Regions from separate parts of the Caballeronia sp. A2-2 genome, predicted to be linked through region 2. Evidence: predicted binding sites of a transcription regulator. Region 2 holds the regulator's gene; the other holds the start of a gene.

Region 1 (7,868 bases), on a different replicon from region 2:
TGGTCAATAGCGTGGAAGCGGCGATGCTGTCCGGCGAAACCGATGCGCATCGCGCCGCGCTTTTTCTGCATGCCGAAGGCGCAAAGGATGTGCTGGTCACGCTCGGCGCGTGCGGCGTGGTCTGGTGCGGTGGCGATGGGCGTATCGAACACGTACCCGCATCTCCCGCGAAAGCAACGGATACAGTCGGCGCGGGCGACGCGTTATGCGGCACGCTCGCCGCTGGCCTTGCACGAGGTTTCGCGCTGCGCGACATCCTGCCTCGCGCGATGGACGTGGCCGCGTTCGTCGTCAGCCGTCGCGGCACGCAGGCGAGTTTTCCGGATCGCGCGCGCATGGGCGAACTCGCGCGCTTCAATCATCGACAGGACGCTCATGAGTAATGCAAACGAAGTAGGACGCGGACGCACCGATAGCATCGCGCAGATTTTCGGCCGCGCGAACGGCGTGGTGATCGGCGTGGTCCATTGCCCGGCGTTTCCCGGTGCGCCGCGTTTCGACGGACGCACGAGCGAGGCGCTGTACGAAACCGCTTTGGCCGATGCCCGTGCGTATGCGCAAGGCGGCGTGGATGGTCTCATCGTCGAGAATCACGGCGATGTGCCGTTCGCCAAACCGGACGATATCGGCCCGGAAACATCGGCGTTCATGGCGGTGACGGCGGACCGGATCGCGCGTGAAACGGGCTTGCCGATCGGGATCAACGTGCTGGCCAATGCATCCGTGCCGGCGCTTGCCATTGCGGCGGCGAGCAACGCGGCGTTCGTGCGCGTCAATCAGTGGGCGAACGCTTATGTGGCGAACGAGGGCATTATCGAAGGCGAGGCGGCGCGGGCGTTGCGCTACCGGGCGCGCTTGCGGGCGGAAGGCATCCGCGTATTCGCCGATGCGCACGTCAAGCACGGCGCGCATGCCATCGTGGCGGATCGTGCGCTGGAAGAACTCGTGCGTGATGTCGAGTTTTTCGATGCCGATGCGATTATTGCCACCGGTCAGCGTACCGGCGATGCCGCGAGCCTCGATTACCTGAGGCAGATTCGCGCGGCGACGCGGCTTCCGCTTTTGGTCGGCAGCGGGTGCACGGAGGCCAATATCGCTTCCATTCTTTCTGTCGTGGATGCGGTGATTGTCGCGAGTTCGTTGAAGGTGGGCGGGGTGTGGTGGAATCCTGTGGATGAGGGGAAGGTGCGGAGTTTTGTTCTGGCGGCGCGGGGGGGATAGGGTTGGTGTCTGTGTGTCGTGTAAGGGGTTTCTTCTGTTTGTGTCTTTATTGCAGTAGCCGCCTCCCCGGCGGGGGGGTGACTTTCTTTGCTGCTGCAAAGAAAGTCACCAAAGAAAGCCGCTTTTACCCCCATGCACGATGGCGGGAGAGGGTGGTCTGGATTAACGATGCAGTGGCCGCAATAGGACCTTCCACGTATAGAGCCGCTTAGGCAACCTAGCGATTACGCGCTCTAACTCTCTAGTCTAAGTGGACCGCGCTCATTCTTTCGGCCATGCGCTTCGCGCGCCGAGAGCTTTAGAACGGAATCCCGCAGCCTATCAGCGCCCAGCCACATCACACTTCCCCGCAAGATTGCTATTCGGCCCTACCTTGGTTAGTGCTCCGACTAAAAGGTGACGCGCGTTGGTGTGCACGCTTTGCCGAGAAGCGCTTACCAAGGTAGGGCCCAATGGGAGAGGTGCGATGCGGTGTGATGTGACTGGGCGCTCATACGCTGCGGGATTCCGTTCTTACGTTCTCGGCGCGCGCAGCGCATGGCCGAAAGCATGAGTGCGATCCACTAAGACTCAAGGATTCGAGCACGAAATCGCTAGGTTGCCTAAGCGGCAAGTTATGCGTGGAAAGTCCTATTGCGGCCACTGCATCGGTTAATCCAGACCAACACTCTCCAGCCAGCGTGCATGGGGTAAAAAGCTGCTTTCTTTGGTGACTTTCTTTGCAGCAGCAAAGAAAGTTACCCCCCCGCCGGGGAGGCGGCTACTGAATAAACAGCACATACAAGAGAAGCCCCTTGCACAACAGACAGACAGAACAACAAAAACAAACACCGACTATCAGTTCGAGTATTGCTATCTAAAGCCTAGCGCTTATCTTTGCTCAAGAAATGCACCCGAACGAGCCTACGCGCCTCCTCCCACAACACCGGCGAGCCGCGCTCGATCACAGGCCCATAACGCTCCACGACCTGTTGCTCGGTAATGCCGTTCTCCGTCCACGTTCCGCCCCCAGTCAGCGTATTAATAAGCAACGGTTGCAACCGATCAAGCGCCTTCGCAAAAATGGCCTCAGGCGTTTCAGCGGCCTCGAACTCTCCCCACAACGCGCGAAGTTCGCCAAACTGATCATCCGGCAGCAAACCAAAGATCCGTTCCGCCGCCCGATGCTCAGAAGCCTCGATGAGCACAACATCCGCGCCCGGCGCGTGCATAGGATGATCGCCCGCGTCGATCTCGACGATATCGTGAACGAGGAGCAGCTTGATGGCGTGAACGGCGTCGATATCGCCGGCGTGATCGGAAAGCACCAGCGCGAACATCGCCAGATGCCACGAATGCTCCGCCGAATTTTCCTTGCGGCTTCGATCGATGAGCGGAGATTGCCGGAGAACGGACTTGAGCTTGTCCAGCTCGATGAGAAATCTGAATTGTTCGGTGAGCCGGTTGGGGCCGGTGTTTTGCGTCATGTGCACATCAAGACAGGCTGTCAGCCTTCGAGAAAGAAAAGCGATTCGAGGCAAACCGCTGCATCGCCCGAATTGCAATTGACCGAACTCATGGCGTGGTTGAACACGTTCACCAACGCCACGCCACACACCGCGGTCAACACGACAATCAACCAGACCAGTCTCACGGTGTCCTCGTCGAGGGAAGTAATTCGAGTCGATTATAGGGAAACGAGAAGGACGGCTCCACGGTTTATTTATATGAGTTGTGCGGGTGTTGAATGCAGAAATCAGAAGGCCGACAGTGCGTTTAAGTTCGCCTTTCAAAGCGGCCTGGAAACCCTCAATGTGCGCTTGCTAACACTTTGTTGCAATTTGTTTCAATTGGCTGGAAGGCCGGCCTGTCAAGGGTTTGAGCGATTCGAGGTGGATGAAGACCGGTTGCGCGCGTCCGGGGTTGGTAAAGACTTCAAACCTCGCACCGTTAAAGAACTTAACAAGTGAGGAACGGATATCATGAAGATCGAATCGGGCAACAGCAACGCACTCGCAGCACTCCAAAGCGACTCCCTGCGCGTGAAGAAAAGCGATGCAGCGGGCGCCGTCGGCAGCGTGCAGCAAACGAGCGGCGCGAGCGCAAGCAGTTCGAAAGTGAATCTGTCGTCGGTGTCGGCGTTGCAAGCCGCGGCCGGCTCGGATATCGACACGGCCAAGGTCGAATCGATCAAGGCGGCGCTTCGCGATGGCAGCTATAAGATCGATTCGGGCAAGATTGCCGATGGCGTGTTGGGCCACGCGCGCGACTTGCTGCAATCGAAGGGCGTCTGACTTTCAAAGGCGCTCATGGCGTCTTTCCCGAAAGCAGCAGCGCGCGAACGACCATCGTGATGCGTTCAGCGCGCGCATCGGGCGGAATCCGGCCCGAGCGTTCGAGTTCGACTAGCCCGTGAAGGGCGGCCCAGAACGCTTCGGTCGCGACATCCACATCGACGCAGAAGGGCGCGATGACCGCCGCAAGCGATTCGAAAGCGGCACGCAGTTCCGGCCGGGTTTCGGCATCGGCGAAGCGGAGATTGGTCGGGAGGACGAACATTGCTTCGTAGAGCGCGGGGCGGCTCAGCGCAAAGTCCACATACGCCCGGGCGACATGCTCGACGACCTTTCTTTTTTCCTTTGACGCAGACGCAGCCTTTCGAAGCACCGCAGTAATTTCCCGGAAGCCTTCGACCGCAACCGCCTCGACGATTGCATTTCGGTCATCGAAATGCGAGTAGAGGACCGGTTGACTGTGCTCGATCTCATCGGCCAGCCGGCGGATGGTCACCGCGTTCCAGCCCTCGCGTTCCGCAATCTCCCGCGCCGCGCCAATGATCCGCGCCTCGCGCTCCGCCCGATGTCTGCCTTTCCGTTCAGCAATGCTCAATTTGCGTGCTCCGATTTGATTCGGCCATGGTATCGAAGCTTGTTAATCTAGCAATGCTAGATTATATTGTGCCGATACGATTTGCGGAGCGTTCCATGCATTGGCTGACAAACGGAATGGCGTTGTTGCTGGCGCTGGCGATCATCGCCATCGGTGTTTGGTATCTGCTGAACCCGCTCGCCGCGACGCGAAATTTTGGTCTGCCGCTTCCCGAGGAAGGGGCGAACATTGCGTGGTGGCTTCGTCTGAAGGGCGTGCGCGATATTGCGTCGGGATTGCTGGTGCTCGCGTTCATGGCGTGGGGCGCCACGCGCGGACTCGGTGTGATTCTGCTCGTGGAAACGGTCGTTCCCGTTGGCGACATGCTGCTCATTCTTGCCGCGAAAGGCTCGACCCGGAGCGCGCTCGGCATTCACGCGCCGACCGCCGTGCTGATGGCTCTGACCGCCATTCCCATGCTGACGGGTGTTGCTTCCTAAGAGCTTGTTACCGACTACCAGCGCGTTGCTTCGACCGCGCGCCATATCGCCACGATGGCGGCCAGACCGACTGCCACGAAAACCAGCCAGAACTCGAACAGCCAGACCGGCATGCCAAACGTATCAAGCACGTTTCCGAGCGAGTGCGCGAGTGGCAGCGCGAAGAAGCACAGCGCGGCACCTAGCGTCGCGAGCAGCGCGCAAACGATTGCGGCGTAAGACGAAAAGCGTTGCATGATGTTCCCCCGGTTACCGCTGTTTACGGCCTAATCTCCGGGGACTTTAGGGTTTATATGGGTAAAGGCAGATATTTGAGCTTTCGACGCACACAAAAAGATCCGCTAATTTGTATTATGTCAATGTGCGCACCCACGAGAGCGTGTGACCCAAAAGCGCTCACTGACTCGCAACCCACCACGTCGTCCCCGCCGCATCGCGAAAGCCGCCTCGGAAGTCATCGTCGGGACGCTTTCGTTCGGGTGGCTGCACCGGCTGCGCACCATTCGCGATTGCGCGGTCGAAAACCGCTTGCGCATCGGGAACGTAGACATGCACGTGCGGCGCCGTCGCATGCTCCGCAGTCGCTGCGCCGCCGATCATCACGATGCTGTCGTCGATGCGAATTTCCGCGTGCATCAACGTGCCATCGGGCCGGTCGATGCGCCGGACGATCTCGCCATCGAACACGGTCTGCAGAAAGCGGATGATGTTCTCCGCATCGCTACAAATGAGATACGGACTGACCGATGGATAGCCAGCGGGTTTCCAGTCAGACATGAGCGTCTCCCTGATTCAAGGCTTCACGAATTTGAGCGTCATGCGATCCGACTCGCCAATCGCCGCATAACGCGACCGGTCCGCGTCCGCGCCCCGATACGTCGGCGGCAGCGACCACACGCCGTGCGGATAGTCCTTCGTATCCTTCGGATTCGCATTGATCTCACTGCGCGCGAGCAGCCTGAAGCCAGCCGCCTGCGCATGCTCGATCACGAACGCCTCGGTCACATAACCCGTGTCGATCATCTGCTGCACGCTCGTTCCCGACTGCGCGCGATGTTCCTCGACGCCGAGTTCGCCGCCTTGCTTCAGCGCGCCGTAGAAGGCGTGGAGATTCGCATCGAGTTGTCCGTCCTTGATCCAGTTGTGGATATTTCGGAACGTGAGCACGCGGTCGAACCGCGCTTGCGAATCGAATTCAAAGAAGCGGCCCGCGTGCAGTGTCCCGACCACGACGTTTCCATATACATCCGGCGCGCCTGCGAGCTTGCGCCGATATGCGGTATCCGTGGCGTTGTCTTCGGAGGCGAGATCGAACGACGTGCTGATGTATTGCGCTTCATAAAGATGACCCGTCGCATGCAGATACGGCGCGAGAATGTCCGTGTACCATCCGCCACCGGGCGCGATCTCCAGCACGGTCATGCCCGGACCGAGATCGAAGAATTGCAGCGTTTCCTCGGGATGCCGATAGACGTCCCGCGCCCGCGCCTGGTCACTGCGTTGCGGGCCGTCGATGGCGGCTTCGAGCGCGGTCGCGTTCGACGAATGCTGCGAATTGGAAGACGCACAGCCCGTCAGCGCAAGCATCAGGAACGTAATGGCGATCGCGGCCGGGCGCGACCACCTAATTCGATTGAGGTTCATGGGGGCACGTGCAAATGTCGACACGAGACACGATACCCGCTTCTTTCAAGCTCTGCTTTCAGTTCGCGTCGCGTGGTCGCGCGAGGATCGGAGCCGTCTCGGCCGGATTGACGAGACGCCATGTCAGCATCGCTGAAAACAGCATGAACAACGCGGCCACCGTGAACAAGGCCTGATAACCCTCGGCGAAACTCGCTGAACCGAGCGCATGCAAGGCCGCTTCGCTCCAGCCCGGCAGCGTCGCCGTCGAGAGATGCCCGGCGGTGATGTCTACCACCAGACGCAGGCGGTGGTCCGCATCGGCGGACGGCATGGCATCGGCGACGACTGCCTGCACGCGCGCGAACATCACCGCGCCGAGCAGCGCGATGCCGATCACAAGGCCCGTGAAACGCGTCGTGCCGGACACGCCTGAAGCCATGCCCGAGCGCTCTTTCGGAATGACCGTCATCGCGACCTTCGTTGTCTCGCCGTTGAGCAAACCCGCGCCCGTGCCCGTCACGATCATGCCGACGATCAATGGCGCGTAAGTCAGCGTCGTCACCACCGCGGCGAAGCAGACCAGCCCCACGCACACCAGCAACAATCCGAGCGCAAGCAACGCACGCCCGCTAAGCCGATGCGCAAGATGCTTCGACACGAGACGCGGCACGATGAACAGCGGCCCGACCATCGGCAGCATCATCAAGCCCGCTTTCGATGATGTCGCGCCCAGACCGCTCTGCAAAAAGATAGGCACGAACGTCAGCATAGTTAGCATGCCGACGGAAAACGAGAACTGCGCCAGTGTCGCGCCAAGAAAGGTCGGATTCCTAAAGTGCGCGAGATCGAGCATGGGCCGATGCTGACGCCGCTCGACGACGACGAACAACACGAACAGCACGCACGCACCCGACAATTCGCCGATGATCCAGCCATCGTGCCAGCCGCGCCGGTTGCCTTCGATCAGCGCAAGCGTCGTGAGGAACAATGCCGTGCCGAAGCACGCGACGCCCGGCAGATCGAGCCGCATGGCGTGCGGGTCGCGCGACGATTCGATCACGCGCACGATCAACGCTAGCAGCGCGACGCCGATCGGCACGTTCACATAGAACGCCCATTGCCAGCCGAATGCCTGCGTGATGAGCCCGCCGACCACCGGCCCGCTCGCGATGCCGATGCCCACCACCGTCCCCCAGAACGCAAACGCGCGCGCCCGCGCTTCGCCGTGAAACGCATGCGACAGCGTGGCGAGCGCGGCGCTCAGTTGCATGGCGGCGCCCGCGCCTTGCAACGCGCGCGCGGCGATCAGCATCGGCAAACTCCACGCAGAGCCGCACAACAGCGACGCGAACGTGAACAACGTCAGCCCGGTGACGAGCAAGCGCTTGCGTCCGAAGCGGTCAGCCAACGCGCCCGCCGGCATCAGCAGCGACGCAAAGCTCAGCATGTACGCCGTGATGACCCACTCGATGCCCGCGAAATCCGCATGCAGCGAGTGCGCGATGGAAGGCAGCGACACCGAAACGATGTTCGCATCGAGTTGCAGCATGAACGACGGTGCCGATGTGCAGATCAGCACGAGCCATTCATGACGTTTCGTGGTCGCTTCCATGAGAGGCGTCGCTTCAGCTTGCGTATTGCGCGAGGCCGTCGCCGAACGACCAGTTCTCCTTC
Region 2 (7,868 bases):
CGATACCGTCACCGTGACCGGCTGCAATGACGAGGAGCACGAGGCGGAGTCCGTCGTGTTCCGGCTCTCGGCGCACAAGTTCGAGCGGCGCGCGCAGTTTCGCGATTACGCCATTCTGTATCGCGGGAATTTTCAGGCGCGCATCTTCGAGCAGGTGTTGCGGCGCGAGCGCATTCCGTATGTACTGTCGGGCGGGCAGTCGTTTTTCGATCGCGCGGAGATCAAGGATTTGATCGCGTATCTGCGGTTGATCGCGAACCCGGACGACGATCCCGCGTTCATCCGCGCGATCACCACGCCGCGTCGGGGCGTCGGCAATACCACGCTCGAAGCGCTCGGCGCGTTCGCGGGCGCGGCGAAGGTGTCGCTGTTCGAGGCAGTGTTCATGGGCGGCATCGAGGCGCGCTTGTCGGCGCGTCAGGTCGAGCCGTTGCGCGCGTTCTGCGAGTGGATGCGCCGTCTCTCCGATCGCGCCGCGAAAGATCCCGCATCCACCGTGCTCGAAGACATGATGGAAGCGATCCACTACGAAGCGTATCTCTACGATGCCTTCGACGAGCGTCAGGCGCAGTCGAAATGGCAGAACGTGCTGGAGTTTCTCGAATGGCTCAAGCGCAAGGGCACCAAACCCGAACCCGCCGTCGATGCCGATGTCGAGCAAACCGGCTACGACACCGCCGACGGCTTCGGCGATGACGGCAAGAACCTGCTCGGCCTGATCCAGACCGTCGCGCTCATGTCCATGCTCGAAGGCAAGGACGAAGACCCGGATGCGGTGCGCTTATCGACCGTGCATGCATCGAAAGGGCTGGAGTATCCGCACGTGTTTTTGGTGGGCGTCGAGGAAGGGATCATGCCGCATCGCGGCGCGACGGATGACGATGCGCCCGTGGATGTCGCGCGCATCGAAGAAGAACGGCGGCTGATGTATGTCGCGATCACGCGGGCGCAGCGCAGTCTGCATCTGAACTGGTGCAAGAAGCGCAAGCGCGCGCGCGAAGTGGTGGTGTGCGAGCCGTCGCGGTTCATCCCCGAAATGCTCCTCGACGATGCCCCGCCGCCCACCGCCGAGGAAGCGCCCTTGTCGCCCAAGGATCGCATGGCGATGCTCAAGCAGATGCTGCAGAAGGGCTGACGCGCGACGCGGCTATGTCATTACTTGGCCGCGTTCACCATGTAGTCGACCGCCGCTTTCACGTCCGCATCCGGCGCGTTCGATCCGCCCTTGGCGGGCATCGCGCCCTTGCCGTGCAGCGCGTAGTTGTAGACCGTGTCGATCGGATCTTTCAGGCGCGGCGCCCAGGCTTCCTTGTCGCCGAACTTCGGCGCGCCGAGCACGCCCGCCGCGTGACACGCCTGACAGACTTGCTCGTAGAGCGCCTTGCCGGCCTGCGCGTTGTCGGCGCTCTGCGCGCCCGCTGCGGGTGCCGACGACGCTTGCGGCACCGATGCAAGCGCCGCGACGGCTGCGGCGGCCTGTGCGTTTTCGTTGGAACCAGCAGCAGCAGCCGGTGCTGAAGCCGCCGCTGCCGCCGCACCCGATGCGGGCTGCGCCGGTTCCGCAAACTGCGCACCGCCGTGATTAGCCATGTAGACCACCGCGCGCGCGATTTCGAAGTCGCTGTAATCGTCCGGACTCGTGCCGCCGCGTGCGGGCATGCCGCCCTTGCCGTTGAGCGCGTTGTGCAGAAGCGTGTCGTAACCTTCGCTGATGCGCGGCGCCCATGCACCGGAATCGCCGAACTTCGGTGCGCCTGCGGTGCCGGTCGCGTGACACGCGGAGCACACCGCCTTGAACACTTCCTCGCCGGTTTTATAGACGCGCGGCGCGTTGGCATCCCGCACATCCACTTGTGCGGATGGCGCGATTCGCTCGTTGACCGACTGTTCGATGTCCGTGCCCGCGCCCGTACGCGTCGAGTTGTTCACATAGACCGCAAGCAGGATGATGATCGCGACCGGAACGCCGAACCCCGCGATGACCGCGGCGATGAGTTGGCCTGGTGTCTTGATCGGGGCTCCGTGGGGTGCTTCGCTCATGCTTGTCTCGTCTCCCGTTTTTAATGTGAGTCGGTTCAGTGACAGCGTGACAGCTTATGCATGGCGCGTGTTGCGCGCCTTTGAGGCACGGTCGATTATAGACGGAACGTTTAACCCACGGCATGGCGCGCCCGATGCGACGTGACGGGCGTTTACCCGAATCGTGTGAGCTTACGTAGTGCTGCCGATGACCGTCGCCCAAGCCCGTGCGATGGACGAATTCACGGAAAGCAGGTATCCTCCCGGATTCGCATGGGACTGGCAGGCGCCTTTCAGCGCTCCCTTCGCCAAAGTCCTTCTCCGATGCGCCCGTAGCTCAATGGATAGAGTACTGCCCTCCGAAGGCAGGGGTTGCTGGTTCGATCCCAGCCGGGCGCGCCATAAAAAGTTCAGAAATTCCGTGTATTGACGCAGACGTCGATTCGGCTAGAATTCTTCGCATCCCGCCCTTGGCAGTAAGCCGTCCACTCATCCAGGACAGGCCGAACCCAGGGGCATTTTGTTTCCGGAGATTCGCTTTGCCGACTGCCGTGTTGATCGATGGTGCGTACTTCATCAAGCGATTTCGTCATATCGAGCCTCACAACGCTCACGAAGCAGGGCGCGCCGCTGAACAGGCCTTCAGATGGGCAATGGCGCATTTACACGAAACTCGGTCTCAGTCAAAGCGAGAGCTTTATCGGATCTTCTTTTATGACTGCCCGCCTGCGGAAAAGAAGCACCACAATCCGATCAGCAAAAAGGCGGTCGATTTTTCTAAATCAGCGGAAGCCGTATTTGGTCTCGAACTTCACGAGCTACTCAAAAAGAAGCGCAAGCTCGCGCTTCGCCTTGGGCATTTGGCGGGAGACTCCGGCTGGACCATCAAACCCGCAGTGATAGCCGAAATGCTCAAAGGCCGTAAAAAGTTCGAAGAACTGACCGAGCAAGACGTCATGCTGGACGTTCGCCAAAAGGGCGTGGATATGCGGGCCGGGCTCGATATCGCGTCGCTTGCTTATAAAAAGCAAGTCAGGCAAATCGTATTGATGGCGGGAGACGCTGACTTCGTTCCCGCCGCCAAGCTCGCGCGTCGCGAGGGCATCGACTTCATCCTCGACCCGATGTGGCAGCCGATACCCGACGGATTGAACGAACACATCGACGGACTGCGTTCGACCTGTCCGCAACCTGAAAGGCGCGCGAGACTCGATTTGGCTAACGTAATGTTGGCCAGCGTCGATTCCTCTCTGTCGACGGCGAGCACGAGCAGCGCACTGCTTCAATAACGGGCGGCCCAAGCGAGGTCAGCCTCCCTGCCGACCGACCACCACGCCCCACCCAAACCCCATCTCCCCCAACCACCTTCTATACCCCACCGCCATCCGATCGCACTTCTGATGCAACTCCGCATCCAGCTCAAGCGGCAAGCACTTCGGCCATTGCGATTCCACCACCGGCGTGTCCTGCAACAGAATCTCCATGTTGAAGTCGTAAAGCGCCTGATCCGAATGCGTCGAATCGTCTTCGTGGATGGACACCAGCCACGCGCGCGTCTCCGTCTGCGTCACGGGCGAGACGGCAAGCATGATATGCAGCGCGCCCTGTCCACCCGACGCCATCTTCGTCAGACTCGCGATCAGCGGCCGCTTCACGCGATACACATAGTCGAACATCGCGCCCTCTTGCCCGGGAATCCCGGCCGGTTGCCAGAAGCGGCATTGCCTCGCTTCCAAACCGCCGCCCTCGATACGCACAACCTCGTAATCCGGCACCTCGGCATGCTCGCCGACACCCAAAATCCCCGCATGCACGAACGAAAAATGCGCCATGTCCAGAAAGTTTTCGACGACGCGCGGCGCCGATGACTTCACCGTCTGCGGCGCAAGATTGATACGCCGTCCGCCCGCGATGGAAGCCTCCGGAAAGAAATCGAGCGGATACGCCGGTTCGCCGAAACACATCCACACAACACCGTATTTTTCCTCGCTGACGAAGGTCGTCGCGCACGCGCGCTTCGGCGGACGCAGCGACGGATTGGAAGGAATATGCAGGCATTGCCCTTCGATGTCATACCGCCAGCCGTGATACGGACACACGATCCGATCGCCGCGCACCGCGCCAAGCGACAACTGCGCTCCGCGATGCGGACAGTAATCGCGCCAGACATGCGCCGCGCCGAGACTGTCGCGCCACACGACGATCCGCTCATCGCCGACGATGAACGCGCGCGCATCGCCCGGCGGCACGTCGTCGCCATTGCACACCGCCAGCCATTCACCGGCAAGAAGATGCCGTCCATCAACCATTTCACCGACCCTTGAGTTTGCGAGAAAGACCGCCGTTAACCAAGACTTACGTTCTAACCCGAAACACAGGTTTATCGCAAAAAGTAGCAAAATACGAGACAAGCCGCGCGACGGGGCCAACGAAAAAAATCAGTACGCAGGGGATCGAGAATGGAGCAGGCGCATCACGCGGCTCGCCGGCCGCATGGGTTCACATGGAGCGAACCCCGCAACCCGGAACGCGAGCAGGCCACGTTGCGGGTCGGCATGGGCGCGGCGGTGCTGGTGGCGTACTGGATTTTCGCGTGGCGCGTGCCGTCGCACGATGCATCGCTGGTGACGCGGCTGATCGCGCTTTATGTGTGTTATGGCGCGCTGACCTTGCTTATCGTGAGCCGCATGAATACGCCGTCGCGCGTGCGGCTTCTCATCACGACCGTCGCGGATCAGGCCTTGCTCGGCATGTTGCTCGGCGTCGGCGGCGCGGTCGCGTTGCCCTTGCTCTGGGTCGTGTTCTGGTTTCTCATCGGCGCGGGATGCCGTTACGGCAAGCGCACGCTGTTCGTGTCCTGCGCGACGGCGCTGATCGTCGTCGCCCTACTCGCGATGTGGCAGCCGTGGTGGAGCGCGAACCGGCCTGCGGCCATCGGGCTTGCGCTCAGTGTGCTCGGTGCGTCGGTGTATCTGAGCGTGCTGGTCGATCGGCTGGGCAACGCCAATCGCGATCTCGCGCGGCAGGCATCGACGGACCCGCTCACAGGACTCTGCAACCGCTACGCGCTGGAACGCATCGTCAATACGTCGATGAAAGCCGACGATTCCACTTCAAGCGATGCCTCCGCGCTGCTGCTGATCGACCTCGACGGTTTCAAGGAAGTGAACGACACCTACGGTCACGCCGTCGGCGACATGCTGTTGCAGTCGTTCGCGCATTCGCTCGGGCGCGGCATGCGCCACACGGACACCATCGCGCGCCTCGGCGGCGATGAATTCGTCGTGCTCGCGCGCAATGTGCGTGATCGAAGCGCCGTGCTCGCCGTCGCCGATGCCGTGCATTCGTCGCTCGCCACGATCACGACCGTGCAGGAGCGGCCGGTGTCGGTATCGGCGAGCATCGGCGCGTGTCTGCTGGCGAGCGCCGCGAACGTGCGCGAAGCCGACATGAGCGCGGTGCTGCGCGCCGCCGACCGCGCGATGTATCGCGCCAAGAGCCTCGGCGAAGGCAAGACGGTCTTCGCCGAAACGCGCGACTTCGAAACGGCATGAAAAAACGCGGATGCCCGTTCAGGACATCCGCGTCACCAGCAAGCTCAAACTTCCGCGCTGGTCCACGACTGTTCGCGCAGCTTCGAGCGCAACCGCGCCACCGCCTGGCTATGCAACTGGCACACGCGCGATTCGCTCACTTCCATCACCGCGCCGATTTCGCGCAGATTCAAACCCTTCTCGTAATACAGGCTCATCAGCAGCTTTTCGCGCTCGGGCAGCTTGTCGATGGCCTCGATCAGCGCACCGCGCAGACTATCGTCAAGCAGCGCCGAGAGCGGGTCCGAACGATCGACGCAATAACGGTCGAGGAACGGCTCGTCGTCCGCGGAACGATCGAAGTCTTCGTAGTAGATCAACTGGCTGCCGTGCAAGTCCTGAAGCATCGACTGATATTCGTCGAGCGGCAGGTTCATGTGTTCGGCGATTTCGGTTTCGCTGGCGGAGCGGCCGAGGTTCTGCTCGACCTTGTGCACAGCGGATTCCACTTCGCGCGAGGTCTTGCGCATGCTGCGCGGGAGCCAGTCGTTGGCGCGGAGTTCGTCGAGCATCGCGCCGCGAATGCGCTGGCTCGCGTACGTTTCGAATTGCGCGCCCTGATCTTCCTTGTAGCGGCTTGCCGCATCCATGAGGCCGATCATGCCTGCCTGAATCAAATCGTCCAGATCGACGCTCGCCGGCATCTTGGCAACGAGCTGAAGTCCCAGACGTCGAACGAGCGGTGCGTACTTCGTGAGCACATCGTTCTGTGAGAGCTTACCTTTGGCGTTATACATCCTGATCACCTTAACTTAGTCACATCGACGCCGTGCTGCTCATTGCATGATCGGAAAGCGCATCCACGCGATGCGCCGCCCCCGTTCCGCCTTGGTCAGTGTCGCCAAACGAAGTACGCGCGTCTTGCTGGCCGAGCGATGCGGCGCGCACATATTGCGCGGGATGCATCGGCCAGAACAGAAGCTCTGCCGCGATCCGGCGATAGTCACGCGCCGCGGCCGTGGCCGGGAACGCTTCCACCGCGCAGCGCGAGAGTTCCTTTGCCCGAGTGACGCGCGCATCCTCGGACACATACCCTGCCTGCACGAGCGACACAGCCAGATACCGGCTTGCGACGCCCGACAAATTCTCGAACGCGACCGCTGCGTCGGCTTCGTTCTGCACGTGATTGATGAGCACGCGGAACTGGCCGATCGCGTGGGCGTAGTGCATGCGCTTCATGCACGCATACGCCTCGGTGATCGCCGACGCGGCCACCCGCGTCACCATCAGATAGTCATGCGCCTGCGCCGCCAGCGACGAGAGCGCGCCGCTGCGATCGAGTTGCGCATCGATCAGCACGATGTCGGCGGGGCCGTCGAGCAGCGCGCGGCATTGCGCGGCGTCGTGGCTGATGCGCTCATCGCGCGGCGCCGAAATCAGCGAGAAACCCAGCGGCGTGCGCGTGAGCGCTTCCGTCACCGTGCGACGGCCCGACATCACCGCCGCGAACGCACCCGTGGTGGGCACGCCCGACAATTCGCTCACCGAGCCGGGAACCTGCCGCTCGTCGATCACGAGCACATCCTTGCCATGCGCGGCGAGCGCGGCGCCGAGATTCACCACCGTCGATGTGCAGCCGATGCCCGACGGGCCACCGACCACCGCCACGACGCGCGAACCCGAACGCGTCAACAACCTTCTCAGCCCTTCCGCCTGGTCGAGAACGAACTTATCCAAAGTGCACTCCATACAGTTCGGTCGTGGCGCGCGCGGAAAGCGCGGAGAGGAGCGCCGGGACTTCTTCGTCGTGCGGCACGAAGGGCGAACCGTCGCGCGGAATGCAGAACGCGCTCTTGATGAGGAAGCGACGCGTGGCGACGTAGAGGTTCTCGGGCACTTTCTGTCCGGTCGAAACGTAATGCACCGGCATCTTGTAGCGGATGACCGTATCGAGCACGCCGCCCAGGTTGGTCGCTTCATCCAGCTTGGTGAGGATGCAGCCCGCGAGCGGCGGCTGGTCGGCGGTGCTTTGATACGCCTGCACCACTTCGTTGAGCGTGTCGCCGTGGCTCGTCGCGTTGAGCAGCAGGATGCGTTGCACCGGCTGACCCGCGCCGCACAGCATGGCGATCTGGTCGGCGACCATGCGGTCGCGCTGGCTCATGCCGATGGTGTCGATCAGCACGATATGTTTGTTGCGAAGCTCGGAGAGCGCGAGTTGCAGGTCCGCGCCGTCCTTCACCGCATGGCACGACACGCCGAGAATCTTGCCGAAGATGCGCAGTTGTTCGTGCGCGCCGATCCGGTAGCTGTCCG

The links. The regulator FliA, encoded in region 2, starts transcription of late flagellar genes. The targets are predictions, from matches to a motif close to CTAAAGTTTNNNNNNNNNNNGCCGNTA.
Region 1: flgM (flagellar biosynthesis anti-sigma factor FlgM) is a predicted target of FliA. The motif match lies at 3,127-3,153, and genes of this name have one in related genera.

Annotation. Positions count from the first base shown of each region.
Region 1 is NZ_JBVFIR010000004.1:333,160-341,027, reverse strand. It holds gene ACZCWR_RS32535 (ribokinase) at 1-383, shown strand, start outside; gene ACZCWR_RS32530 (BtpA/SgcQ family protein) at 376-1,221, shown strand; gene ACZCWR_RS32525 (HD domain-containing protein) at 2,085-2,687, opposite strand; gene flgM (flagellar biosynthesis anti-sigma factor FlgM) at 3,183-3,494, shown strand; gene ACZCWR_RS32515 (TetR/AcrR family transcriptional regulator) at 3,508-4,089, opposite strand; gene ACZCWR_RS32510 (DUF4267 domain-containing protein) at 4,185-4,568, shown strand; gene ACZCWR_RS32505 (hypothetical protein) at 4,583-4,804, opposite strand; gene ACZCWR_RS32500 (VOC family protein) at 4,965-5,345, opposite strand; gene ACZCWR_RS32495 (class I SAM-dependent methyltransferase) at 5,361-6,212, opposite strand; gene ACZCWR_RS32490 (MFS transporter) at 6,271-7,806, opposite strand; gene ACZCWR_RS32485 (tautomerase family protein) at 7,820-7,868, opposite strand, start outside.
Region 2 is NZ_CM172587.1:325,488-333,355, forward strand. It holds gene ACZCWR_RS01650 (UvrD-helicase domain-containing protein) at 1-1,135, shown strand, start outside; gene ACZCWR_RS01655 (c-type cytochrome) at 1,156-2,040, opposite strand; tRNA gene ACZCWR_RS01660 (tRNA-Arg) at 2,346-2,421, shown strand; gene ACZCWR_RS01665 (NYN domain-containing protein) at 2,559-3,308, shown strand; gene ACZCWR_RS01670 (Rieske 2Fe-2S domain-containing protein) at 3,327-4,328, opposite strand; gene ACZCWR_RS01675 (diguanylate cyclase domain-containing protein) at 4,479-5,573, shown strand; gene ACZCWR_RS01680 (RNA polymerase sigma factor FliA) at 5,618-6,349, opposite strand; gene ACZCWR_RS01685 (MinD/ParA family ATP-binding protein) at 6,369-7,289, opposite strand; gene flhF (flagellar biosynthesis GTPase FlhF) at 7,282-7,868, opposite strand, start outside.